DNA from 2 places in the Serratia sp. OS31 genome. Region 2 is predicted to be linked to the other one. Evidence: predicted binding sites of a transcription regulator. Region 2 holds the regulator's gene; the other holds the start of a gene.
What was found. Region 2 encodes CRP, which controls carbon source genes, mostly activating them, when cyclic AMP is high. Its sites were predicted from a motif close to ATGTGANNNNNNTCACAT; they were not measured.

Region 1 (6,058 bases), on a different contig from region 2:
GATGTTCTAATAAAGAAACGAATTATGAGCACAGAGCATAAACAGTCCTTATCGGCGGTAACCCTGGCGGCAATTGGGGTGGTTTACGGTGATATCGGCACCAGCCCTCTCTATACTCTCAGAGAGTGTTTCTCCGGCCATTACGGCTTCGATGTTCGTCCAGACGTGGTTTTCGGCTTCCTGTCGCTGATTTTCTGGATGCTGATCATCATTGTTTCCCTCAAATACCTCACCTATGTCATGCGGGCAGATAACGCCGGCGAAGGCGGGATCCTGACGCTGATGTCGTTGGCCGGGCGTCATACTTCAGCGCGCACTACCGCAGTATTGGTGATACTGGGCCTGATTGGCGGCAGCTTCTTCTATGGCGAGGTGGTGATCACCCCGGCGATATCGGTGATGTCCGCGATAGAAGGGTTGGAAATCGCCGCTCCGTCGCTCGATGGCTATATCGTTCCTCTGTCGATTCTGGTGCTGACGCTGCTGTTCGCCATCCAGAAACACGGTACCGGCAGCGTCGGTAAGCTCTTTGCACCGGTGATGCTGCTGTGGTTTATCGTTCTGGCGGTGCTGGGGGCGCGCAGCATTATGGCTAACCCGGAAGTGTTGCAGGCGTTGAACCCGAAATGGGCGCTGAACTTCTTTATTGAATATAAGAAGGTTTCGTTCTTTGCGCTGGGTGCGGTGGTGCTGTCGATTACCGGCGTTGAAGCGTTGTACGCCGATATGGGCCACTTCGGCAAATTCCCTATTCGCCTGGCCTGGTTCACCGTGGTGTTGCCTTCGCTGGTACTGAACTATTTTGGCCAGGGCGCTCTGCTGCTGAAAAACCCGGAGGCGATCAAGAACCCGTTCTTCCTGTTGGCACCGGACTGGGCGCTGATCCCGTTATTAATTCTGGCGACGCTGGCCACGGTTATCGCCTCACAGGCGGTGATCTCCGGCGTGTTCTCCCTGACCCGCCAGGCGGTGCGCCTGGGGTATCTGTCGCCGATGCGCATCATCCACACTTCTGAAATGGAATCCGGCCAAATCTACATTCCGGTGATCAACTGGACGCTGTATATCGCGGTGGTGCTGGTGATTGTCGGTTTCGAACACTCCAGTAATCTGGCGGCGGCCTACGGCATCGCCGTGACCGGCACCATGGTGCTGACCAGTATTCTGGTGACGTCGGTGGCGATTAAAAACTGGCACTGGAATCGCTTCTTCGCCGTCGGCATTCTGGTTGTCCTGCTGATTATCGACATCCCGATGTTCTCCGCCAACGCCCTGAAGCTGTTCTCGGGCGGTTGGCTGCCGCTGATGTTGGCGCTGGTGATGTTCATCATCATGACCACCTGGAAGAGCGAACGTTTCCGCCTGCTGCGCCGCATGCACGAGCACGGCAATTCTCTGGAGGCGATGATCGCCTCGCTGGAAAAATCGCCGCCGGTGCGGGTGCCTGGCACCGCCGTCTTTATGTCACGCGCCATCAACGTGATCCCTTTTGCGTTGCTGCATAACCTAAAGCACAACAAGGTGCTGCACGAACGAGTGGTGTTGTTGACGTTGCGTACTGAGGATGCACCTTACGTTCACAACGTGCGGCGAGTCACCATCGAACAGCTGTCACCGACCTTCTGGCGGGTGGTGGCCAGCTATGGCTGGCGCGAAACGCCGAACGTTGAAGAAGTGTTCCACCGCTGCGGGCTGGAAGGGCTGCCGTGCCGGATGACGGAAACCTCATTCTTTATGTCGCACGAATCGTTGATCCTGACGAAACGGCCGTGGTACCTGTTCCTGCGCGGCAAGCTGTTTATAGCATTGAGTCGCAATGCGCTACGTGCGCCGGACCAGTTTGAGATCCCGCCCAATAGGGTGATCGAGCTGGGAACCCAGGTCGAGATTTAACGCCCATCAAGGGCTCAGCAACCGCTGGGCCCTTTCTGTTTATGTTCTCGGTAACACGAGCGAAACGTTTCGATGACGATCACACTTCTGCATTATCCCGGTTGCCTTCTACTGACGTTTTTTTAAACTCCAGACACAAGCGAAACGTTTCGCTGGCGGAATGAGAAGAACAAGATGAAAAAAGGCGTGTTGCTGAATGCTGATGTCTCTGCCGTGGTTTCCCGTCTCGGTCATACCGATCAGATAGCTATCGGCGATGCCGGGCTGCCTATTCCGGCGGCCACACAGCGTATCGATTTGGCGCTGACCCAGGGGGTGCCGACTTTTCTACAGGTACTAGAGGTAGTGACGCAGGAGATGCAGGTCGAAAGCGCCATTCTGGCGGAAGAGATCGTTAAGCAAAATCCGCAGCTTCATAGCGCGTTATTGGCTCAGCTGACCGAACTTGGCCAACGCCAGGGGAAGAGCATCAGCCTGAGCTATATCAGCCACCAGGCTTTTAAAGCACAAACGGAACACTGCCGTGCGGTGATCCGCAGCGGGGAATGTTCGCCCTACGCGAACGTGATCCTTTGCGCTGGCGTAACTTTCTGAGGCATCTATGCAACCTTTACTGCAACTGAAAGGGATCGATAAAGCCTTTCCCGGCGTGAAGGCGCTTTCCGGCGCTGCGCTCAGCGTGTACCCGGGCAAGGTGATGGCGCTGGTGGGGGAAAACGGCGCCGGAAAATCCACCATGATGAAGGTGCTGACCGGCATTTATAACAAAGACGCCGGCAGTCAGTACTTTCTCGGTAAAGAGGTGGCGTTTAACGGCCCAAAGGATTCGCAGGAAGCGGGCATCGGCATCATCCATCAGGAACTGAACCTGATCCCGCAATTGACGATTGCGGAGAACATCTTCCTCGGGCGTGAGTTCGTTAACCGTATCGGCCGCATCGACTGGAAGCGCATGTATGCCGAAGCAGACAAACTGCTCGCGCGACTGAACCTGAGTTACAGCAGCCACCGGCTGGTGGGGGAGCTGTCGATCGGCGATCAGCAAATGGTGGAAATCGCCAAGGTGCTGAGCTTCGAATCGAAAGTCATCATTATGGATGAGCCGACGGATGCGTTGACCGATACCGAGACCGCCTCTTTATTTAAAGTGATCAATGAATTGAAGGCCGAAGGGCGAGGGATTGTTTACATCTCCCACCGGCTGAAAGAGATTTTTGAAGTTTGCGATGACGTCACGGTGTTTCGTGACGGGCAGTTTATCGCCGAGCGTCCGGTCAGCGAGCTGCAGGAAGATTCACTGATAGAAATGATGGTCGGCCGCAAGCTGGAAGAACAATACCCGCGCCTCAATCAGCCGCGCGGTGAAAAACGTCTGGAGGTCAGCCAGGTTTCCGGCCCGGGCGTGCATGACGTCAGCTTTACGCTGTACCGTGGCGAAATTCTTGGCGTCGCCGGGCTGATGGGCGCCGGGCGAACCGAGCTGATGAAAATTCTCTACGGGGCCGCACCACGCAAGGCCGGTACGGTCAGCCTTGATGGGCGTCAGGTGGTCACTCATTCGCCACAGGATGGCCTGGCGAACGGCATTGTGTATATCTCCGAAGACCGCAAGCGCGATGGTCTGGTGTTGGGGATGTCGGTGAAGGAAAACATGTCGTTGACCGCACTGCGTTATTTCAGCCGTGCCGGCGGCAGCCTGAAACAGGCCGAAGAACAGCAGGCCGTGGGCGATTTTATCCGCTTGTTCAATATCAAAACGCCGTCGATGGAGCAGCCGATAGGCCTGCTTTCCGGCGGCAATCAGCAAAAAGTGGCAATCGCCCGCGGTTTGATGACGCGGCCAAAGGTGTTGATCCTCGATGAGCCGACTCGCGGTGTCGACGTCGGCGCTAAAAAAGAGATCTATCAGTTAATTAACCAGTTCAAGCAGGAAGGTCTGAGCATCATTCTGGTGTCGTCGGAAATGCCGGAGGTGATGGGCATGAGCGACCGCATTCTGGTGATGCACGAAGGACACCTCAGCGGCGAGTTCCCTATTGAACAGGCCACCCAGGAAGCGTTGATGGCTGCGGCCGTTGGCAAGCAATACGGCGTAAAGCAGGAGTAATCAGATATGAGTTCCCAGAGTGTGGCAAAGCGCTGGTTCAGTAAAGAGTGGCTGTTAGAGCAAAAATCACTGATTGCTCTGCTGGTGCTGATCGCCGTGGTCTCTTCAATGAGCCCGAATTTCTTCACCCTAAATAACCTGTTCAATATTCTGCAGCAAACCTCGGTTAACGCCATTATGGCGGTGGGGATGACGCTGGTGATCCTCACTTCCGGTATCGATTTGTCGGTGGGATCGCTACTGGCGTTGACCGGTGCGGTAGCGGCATCGATCGTGGGCTTTGAAGTCAACGCGGTGGTGGCCGTGGCGGCGGCACTGGCATTGGGGGCCGCGGTCGGCGCCTGTACCGGGGTGATCGTTGCCAAGGGCAAGGTGCAGGCATTTATCGCGACGCTGGTGATGATGCTGCTGTTGCGCGGGGTCACCATGGTGTACACCAACGGCAGCCCGGTGAACACCGGCTTTACCGACGTGGCCGATACGTTCGGCTGGTTCGGCATCGGCCGCCCGCTGGGCGTACCAACCCCCATCTGGATCATGGCGATCGTCTTTATCGCCGCTTGGTACATGCTGCATCATACCCGCCTGGGCCGCTATATTTATGCCCTGGGCGGCAACGAGGCGGCGACCCGCCTGTCCGGCATCAGCGTCGATAAAGTGAAGATTATCGTTTATTCGCTTTGCGGTTTGTTGGCGGCGTTGGCGGGCGTGATCGAAGTGGCACGCCTGTCTTCCGCACAGCCGACCGCCGGGACCGGTTATGAGTTGGACGCCATTGCCGCCGTCGTGCTGGGCGGTACCAGCCTGGCCGGTGGCAAGGGCCGCATCGTTGGCACCTTGATCGGGGCGCTGATCCTTGGCTTCCTGAACAACGGATTGAATTTACTGGGTGTTTCTTCTTACTACCAAATGATCGTGAAGGCAGTGGTGATACTGCTGGCGGTTCTGGTAGAGAACAAAAGCAACAAATAACCTCCCCCTACAGGAATCACGATGATGAAAATGAAAAAACTGGCAATTTTGGCTTCAGCCTTCGCACTGAGCGCCACCCTGAGCGCTAACGCGCTGGCGAAAGACACCATTGCGCTGGTGGTTTCCACGCTGAACAACCCGTTCTTTGTCTCAATGAAAGAGGGGGCGCAGCAGGAAGCCAACAAGCTGGGTTACAACCTGGTGGTGTTGGATTCGCAGAATAACCCGGCGAAAGAGCTGGCTAACGTGCAGGATCTGATGGTGCAGGCACCTAAACTGCTGCTGATTAACCCAACCGATTCCGATGCGGTCGGCAACGCCATCAAGATGGCCAATCAGGCCAAAATCCCGGTCATCACGTTGGACCGCGTGGCAAGCAAGGGCGAAGTGGTCAGCCATATCGCTTCGGATAACCGCGTTGGCGGCAAAATGGCCGGCGATTTCATTGCCAAAAAAGTGGGTGCAGACGCTAAAGTGATCCAGTTGGAAGGGATTGCCGGTACCTCCGCGGCCCGTGAGCGTGGCGAAGGCTTTAAACAGTCGCTGGATCAGAATAAATTCAAACTGTTGGCCAGCCAGCCGGCGGATTTCGATCGTACCAAAGGCCTGAACGTGATGCAGAACCTGCTGACCGCTCACCCGGATGTGCAGGCGGTGTTTGCCCAGAACGATGAAATGGCGCTGGGTGCCCTGCGTGCGCTGCAAACCGCCGGTAAAACCGACGTGGTCGTGGTAGGCTTCGACGGCACCGCCGACGGCGTGAAAGCGGTCGAAGGTGGCAAGCTGGCGGCAACCGTCGCGCAGCGTCCGGATCAGATCGGCGTGATCGGCGTAGAAACGGCCGATAAAGTGCTGAAAGGCGAGAAAGTGTCGGCTACCATTCCGGTGGATTTGAAACTGGTCACCCAATAAGTCATATCAGCGCCATCAAAACGGGGCGTTTATGATGGCGCGCAATTCAGGAATCAATGCGATGGCAACAGGTAAGCTGGTGGTTCTGGGCAGCATCAATGCCGACCATATCCTTAATATCGAGCAGTTTCCCCGTCCGGGCGAAACGGTGATCGGGAAGCAGTATAAAGTGGC
Region 2 (6,058 bases):
CTCGACTACGGCAAAAACGGCACCGGCCGCTCACGCAAGTATCTGCATACCTACGATGAAGCGGTGCCCTATAATCAGGTTCCCGGCACCTTCACCCCCTGGGAAGCTTTGCCGGCACCCACCGACATGCTGTTCTACGAAGGATTGCACGGTGGCGTCGTGACCGAACAGATCGACGTGGCCAAACACGTCGATCTGCTGGTTGGCGTGGTGCCGATCGTCAACCTGGAATGGATCCAGAAGCTGATCCGCGATACCGGTGAACGCGGCCACTCCCGCGAAGCGGTGATGGATTCGGTGGTTCGTTCGATGGAAGACTACATCAACTACATCACGCCGCAGTTCTCACGCACCCATATCAACTTCCAACGGGTGCCGACGGTAGACACCTCCAACCCGTTCGCCGCCAAGGCTATCCCTTCGCTGGACGAGAGCTTTGTGGTGATCCACTTCCGCGGGCTGGACCAGATCGACTTCCCTTATCTGCTGGCAATGCTGCAGGGATCTTTTATCTCGCATATCAATACGCTGGTGGTACCGGGTGGCAAAATGGGGCTGGCGATGGAGCTGATCATGGCGCCGCTGGTGCAGCGACTGCTGGAAGGAAAAAAAATCGAGTAGACAACAGGGCGCGGCACAACCGCGCCCCTTTATCCGTTACGCCAGGTCGCGGATTTCAAAACTGTGGGTCACGCTGGCGGCTTTGCTCAGCATCAGTGAAACCGAACAGTACTTCTCGGCCGAGAGGTTTACCGCACGCTCCACGATCTTGTCGCTCAAATCTTTGCCGCTCACGATAAAATGCAGATTGATGTGGGTAAACAACCGTGGCGCTTCTTCGCGACGTTCAGAGGTCAGCTTCACCTCGCAATCACGCACGTCATTACGTCCTTTTTGCAGGATCGACACCACGTCGATTGCACTGCATCCCCCTACTGACATCAGCACCATTTCCATCGGACTGGGTGCTTTATCGCCGGCGTTGCCGTCCATCAATACCTGATGGCCAGACGCGGATTCGCCCAGAAACGTCAACCCTTCCACCCACTTAACTCTTGCCTGCATGCTGGTCACTCCGGTTAATTTCTTAAAATCACAGTACGCTTTCGCATAGAAACTGGCAACGGAACCTGATGCTAATCATGCTGAAGCGAGACAACACAAGACACCCGCCTCACTCTGTGCTACAAACAGAGCCGCAATAAATCTTTCCGGGACACTGATTTCAGGGAAACTCCCAGGGAAAGGCTCCTTTACCGGTATGTTAACAGAATGTAGCTTGCAGCTCTCCCGGCAAGTTAATATGCTAGAGCGACAGCGTATATTTATGACACGCCTCAAAACCTGCTGATAGCCACCATTAAAACAACGGCGACAGCACGTTTTACAGGGAACTCTGACCCCTGTGACACAAGGCAGCGATAACAACAGAGGATAACAGCGAATGGTTCTCGGCAAACCGCAAACAGACCCTACTCTCGAATGGTTCCTGTCTCATTGCCATATCCACAAATATCCATCCAAAAGTACGCTGATTCACCAAGGTGAAAAAGCCGAAACGCTTTACTACATCGTTAAAGGCTCCGTTGCGGTGCTGATTAAGGATGAAGAAGGTAAAGAGATGATCCTGTCCTACCTTAACCAGGGGGATTTCATCGGCGAGCTTGGATTGTTTGAAGAAGGTCAGGAGCGTAGCGCCTGGGTTAGGGCGAAGACCGCCTGCGAAGTGGCTGAAATTTCCTACAAGAAATTCCGCCAGCTGATCCAGGTTAACCCGGACATCCTGATGCGCCTGTCTGCCCAGATGGCAAACCGCCTGCAGATAACCTCTGAGAAAGTGGGTAACCTCGCCTTCCTGGACGTTACGGGCCGCATCGCGCAAACCCTGCTGAACCTGGCGAAACAGCCTGATGCCATGACCCATCCGGATGGCATGCAGATTAAAATCACCCGTCAGGAAATTGGCCAGATCGTCGGTTGCTCTCGTGAAACCGTGGGTCGTATCCTGAAAATGCTGGAAGATCAAAACCTGATCTCCGCTCACGGCAAAACTATTGTCGTTTACGGCACCCGTTAATCACTGAAAAAACGGCGCGATGATTCGCGCCGTTTTTTTATGCCCCGATTTATCATGTGGCGCCGACTGATTTACCATCCGGAAGTCAATTACGCACTGCGGCAAACGCTGGTGCTGTGCCTGCCGGTTCTGCTTGGCCTGCTGATCGGCCAACTGCAATACGGCCTGCTGTTTTCTCTGGTTCCCGCCTGCTGCAACATCGCCGGGCTGGACACGCCCCACAAACGCTTCTTCAAACGCCTGATCGTCGGCGGTTCGCTCTTTGCGCTCAGCAGCCTGCTGCTGCAACAGGCGCTACTTTGGCAGTTGCCGCTGCCGATACTGATGCTGGGCCTGGCGCTGCTGCTTGGCGTCAGCGGTGAAATCAGCCCGCTGCATGCCCGCCTGCTGCCCGCCGCGCTGGTTGCCGCCATCTTCTCTCTCAGCATGGCTGGTACGGTGCCGCTTTGGCACGCGCCCCTGTTGTATATCGTGGGCACCGCCTGGTACGGCCTGTTTACCTGGTTCTGGTTCAAGCTGTGGAAAGAGCAACCGATGCGCGAATCGCTCAACCAGCTCTATCTGGAACTGGCGGACTACTTCGAAGCCAAATATTCACTGTTAACCCAGCACACCGATCCACAGACCGCGTTACCGCCACTGCTGGTGCGCCAGCAAAAGGTCATGGACCTGATCACTTTGCTGTATCAACAACTTAATTTTCTGCCCCATGCCAGCAATCTCGAGCAAAAGCGTCTGCAACGCACCTTCCAGGTCGCTCTGGATTTACAGGAGCACATCACCGTCAGCCTGCATCTGCCGGAAGAGGTACAAAAGCTGGTAGAACAGAGCCAGGCCGAGGCCATCATCCGCCGCAATGCACAGGTGATTGCCAACCGGCTGCGCACGGTAGCGCATGACATTCTCTATCATCAGCATTCTCAGCGTTTCAATATGGACAATGAACTGGCCGCCCTGGAAAAAGTGGCGGCGCAGCATCCGGACAACCCGGTCGGCCAATTCTGTTACTACCACTTCAGCCGCATCGCCCGCCTGCTGCGCACCCAGCACCCACTCTACCGACGCGATCTGATGGCCAATCAAAACCGTCTGCCGTTCTGGCCCGCGCTGGTCAGTTATCTGTCGTTCAAATCCAACGCCCTGCGCAATGCGGCTCGGCTGGGAGTCACCCTGGCGGCGGGCAGCAGCCTGGGCATGATGTTCAATCTGCCAAAGCCTTACTGGATCCTGTTGACCATCATGCTGGTGAGCCAAAACGGCTACAACGCCACTCGGGTGCGTATCCAGCACCGTGCGCTCGGCACCCTGGTTGGGTTGGTGATTGCCGCCGGGTTACTGCAACTGCAGCTGCCCGAGGCTGAGACGCTGGGCGTGATGCTGGTGATCACGCTGCTGGCCTACCTGGTTTCACGTAAAAATTACGGGCTGGCGGTGATTGGCTTTACGGTGACGGCGGTCTATACCCTGCAACTGTTGGCCCTGAACGGCACACACTTCCTGGTGCCGCGCCTGATCGACACGCTGATCGGCTGCGTGCTGGTGTTCGGTAGCACCATCTGGCTGTGGCCACAGTGGCAAAGCGGTTTGCTACGCAAGAATGCCCATCAGGCATTGGAAAACGATCAGCAGGCGCTGCGCCTGTTGCTGGAAGAACAAGAGCCCGATGCCAGTGCGCTGGCCTATGCTCGTATGCAGGTCAATCAGGCGCACAACGCGCTGTTCACCTCACTTAATCAGGCGATGCAGGAACCGGGGTTTGAATCGAGCTATCTGGCAGATATGCGCCTGTGGGTCACGCACAGCCAGTTTATTGTCGAACACCTGAATGCGATGACCATTCTGGCGCGCGAACACTATATGCTGACGCCAAAGCTGGCGGAGGAGTATCTGCAGACTTGTGAAATCGCGCTGCAAAGCTGTCAGCAGCGGCTGGAATACGACGGCCCGAGCAGTGGCAGCGCCATTATGCAGCCGCCGGATTTGCACCCGGAGATGCCGGTAACCGAAATGGAGCGTCACCTGCGGCGGATTTTGTCCCACCTGAGCGTCATGCACACCATTTCGTCGTTGGCCTGGCGCCAGCGTCCACACCATGGCATCTGGCTGAAACGCAAACTGCGCGATCAATAAGGGCGCCGTCTGGCGCCCTCGACATCAACACGACGTATTAAGCGTTAATCACGTCCTGTACCGCCAGCTCAAACAGCGCCATCCCTTCGTCAATATCCTCGGTTGCTACTACCAGCGAAGGCGCAAAACGAATCACGTTTGGCCCGGCATTGAGGATCATCAACCCGCGCGCAGCAGCGGCAGTCAGGAAATCGCGCGCCTTGCCATGATACGGCGCAGTCAATTCGGCACCGATCAGCAGGCCCATGCCGCGAATGTCGCTGAAAACACCATATTTCTCGCCAATCTGTTTTAACGCCTGCACGTACAATCCATGACGCAGTTCAATGCCACTGAGCACTTCCGGCGTATTGATCACGTCCAGCGCCGCCTCCGCCACCGCGCAGGCCAGCGGATTGCCGCCGTAGGTGGTGCCATGGGTGCCCACCTGCATCACCGAAGCAATCTCTTCGGTGGTCAGCATGGCGCTGACCGGGAAGCCACCGCCAAGCGCTTTGGCCGTGGTGAGGATGTCTGGCGTCACGCCATAGTGCATATAGGCGAACAGTTTGCCACTGCGTCCCATACCGCTTTGCACTTCGTCGAATACCAGCAGCGCCTGATGCTTGTCGCACAGTTCGCGTACGCCCTTGAGGAAGTCGGCATCTACCGGGGTAATCCCGCCCTCACCCTGGATCGGCTCCATCACCACCGCGCAGGTATGGTCGTCCATCACCGCTTTCACCGCGGCCAGATCGTTGAACGGCACGTGGACGATATCGGCCGGTTTCGGTCCAAAACCGTCGGAATACTTGGCCTGTCCGCCTACAGAGACGGTAAACAGCGTGCGGCCGTGAAACGCGTTATAGAAGGCGATGATTTTGGTTTTGTACGGACTGTGGCGGGTAATCGCATAATGACGCGCCAGTTTGAAGGCCGCCTCGTTAGCCTCTGCGCCGGAGTTGGCAAAAAACACCCGATCGGCAAAGGTGGCGTTAATTAGCTTGGTCGCCAGGCGCAGCGCCGGTTCGTTGGTGAACACGTTGCTGGTATGCCACAGGGTTTCGCCCTGCTGTTTCAGCGCCTCAACCAACGCCGGGTGGCAGTGTCCCAACGCCGTCACCGCAATACCGCCGGAGAAGTCGATGTACTCTTTCCCTTGCTGGTCCCACACGCGGCTGCCTTTGCCCCTGACCGGGACAAACTGAGCAGGTGCATAAACAGGCAGGATAACCTGATCAAAGGTGCTGCGGGTTACTGCAGATTTTTCGGTCATTATGGGGTCCACCCTGAAAGTGACTCAGTCTTTTGATTGCAATTAAGTGAAAATATAATCACAAAATATGCATAAAAAACCAGTTAAGGGCAAACTCAAATCGCCTTGGCGGCTAAAAAAAATCTAAGTAGTTAACTTTTAAGGAAATTATCCAACAGCTGATGCCCCTGCTCGCTGAGGATGCTTTCTGGGTGGAACTGTACCCCTTCCAGCGTCAACTGCCGGTGGCGGATGCCCATGATCTCATCGCGAACGCCGTCGCGCTCGCTCCAGGCGGTGACTTCAAAACAGTCCGGCAGCGTGGCGGCTTCAAGCACCAACGAATGATAACGGGTAACGGTCAGCGGATTGTTCAAACCGTGAAAAACACCGCTGTCGAGATGGCGGATCGCCGAGGTCTTGCCATGCATCACCTCGCGGGCGCGTACCACCTTAGCACCGAATGCCTGCCCCAGCGCCTGGTGCCCCAGACAAACGCCGAGGATCGGCAGCTTGCCGGCAAAATGCTGGATGGCGGCTAATGAGATGCCGGCTTCATTCGGGGTACAGGGCCCAGGAGAGATCACCAGACGCTGCGGCGCCAACCTTTCGATATC

Region 1: the regulator CRP is predicted to act here: its motif matches at 1,961-1,978, upstream of rbsD (D-ribose pyranase).

What each region holds. Positions count from the first base shown of each region.
Region 1 is NZ_JACJFQ010000013.1:126,752-132,809, forward strand. It holds gene kup (low affinity potassium transporter Kup) at 25-1,893, shown strand; gene rbsD (D-ribose pyranase) at 2,068-2,487, shown strand; gene rbsA (ribose ABC transporter ATP-binding protein RbsA) at 2,495-4,000, shown strand; gene rbsC (ribose ABC transporter permease) at 4,007-4,972, shown strand; gene rbsB (ribose ABC transporter substrate-binding protein RbsB) at 4,997-5,884, shown strand; gene rbsK (ribokinase) at 5,946-6,058, shown strand, end outside.
Region 2 is NZ_JACJFQ010000038.1:10,396-16,453, reverse strand. It holds gene H5P17_RS22990 (phosphoribulokinase) at 1-621, shown strand, start outside; gene H5P17_RS22985 (OsmC family protein) at 658-1,065, opposite strand; gene crp (cAMP-activated global transcriptional regulator CRP) at 1,445-2,077, shown strand; gene H5P17_RS22975 (YccS/YhfK family putative transporter) at 2,132-4,207, shown strand; gene H5P17_RS22970 (aspartate aminotransferase family protein) at 4,245-5,462, opposite strand; gene H5P17_RS22965 (aminodeoxychorismate synthase component II) at 5,594-6,058, opposite strand, start outside.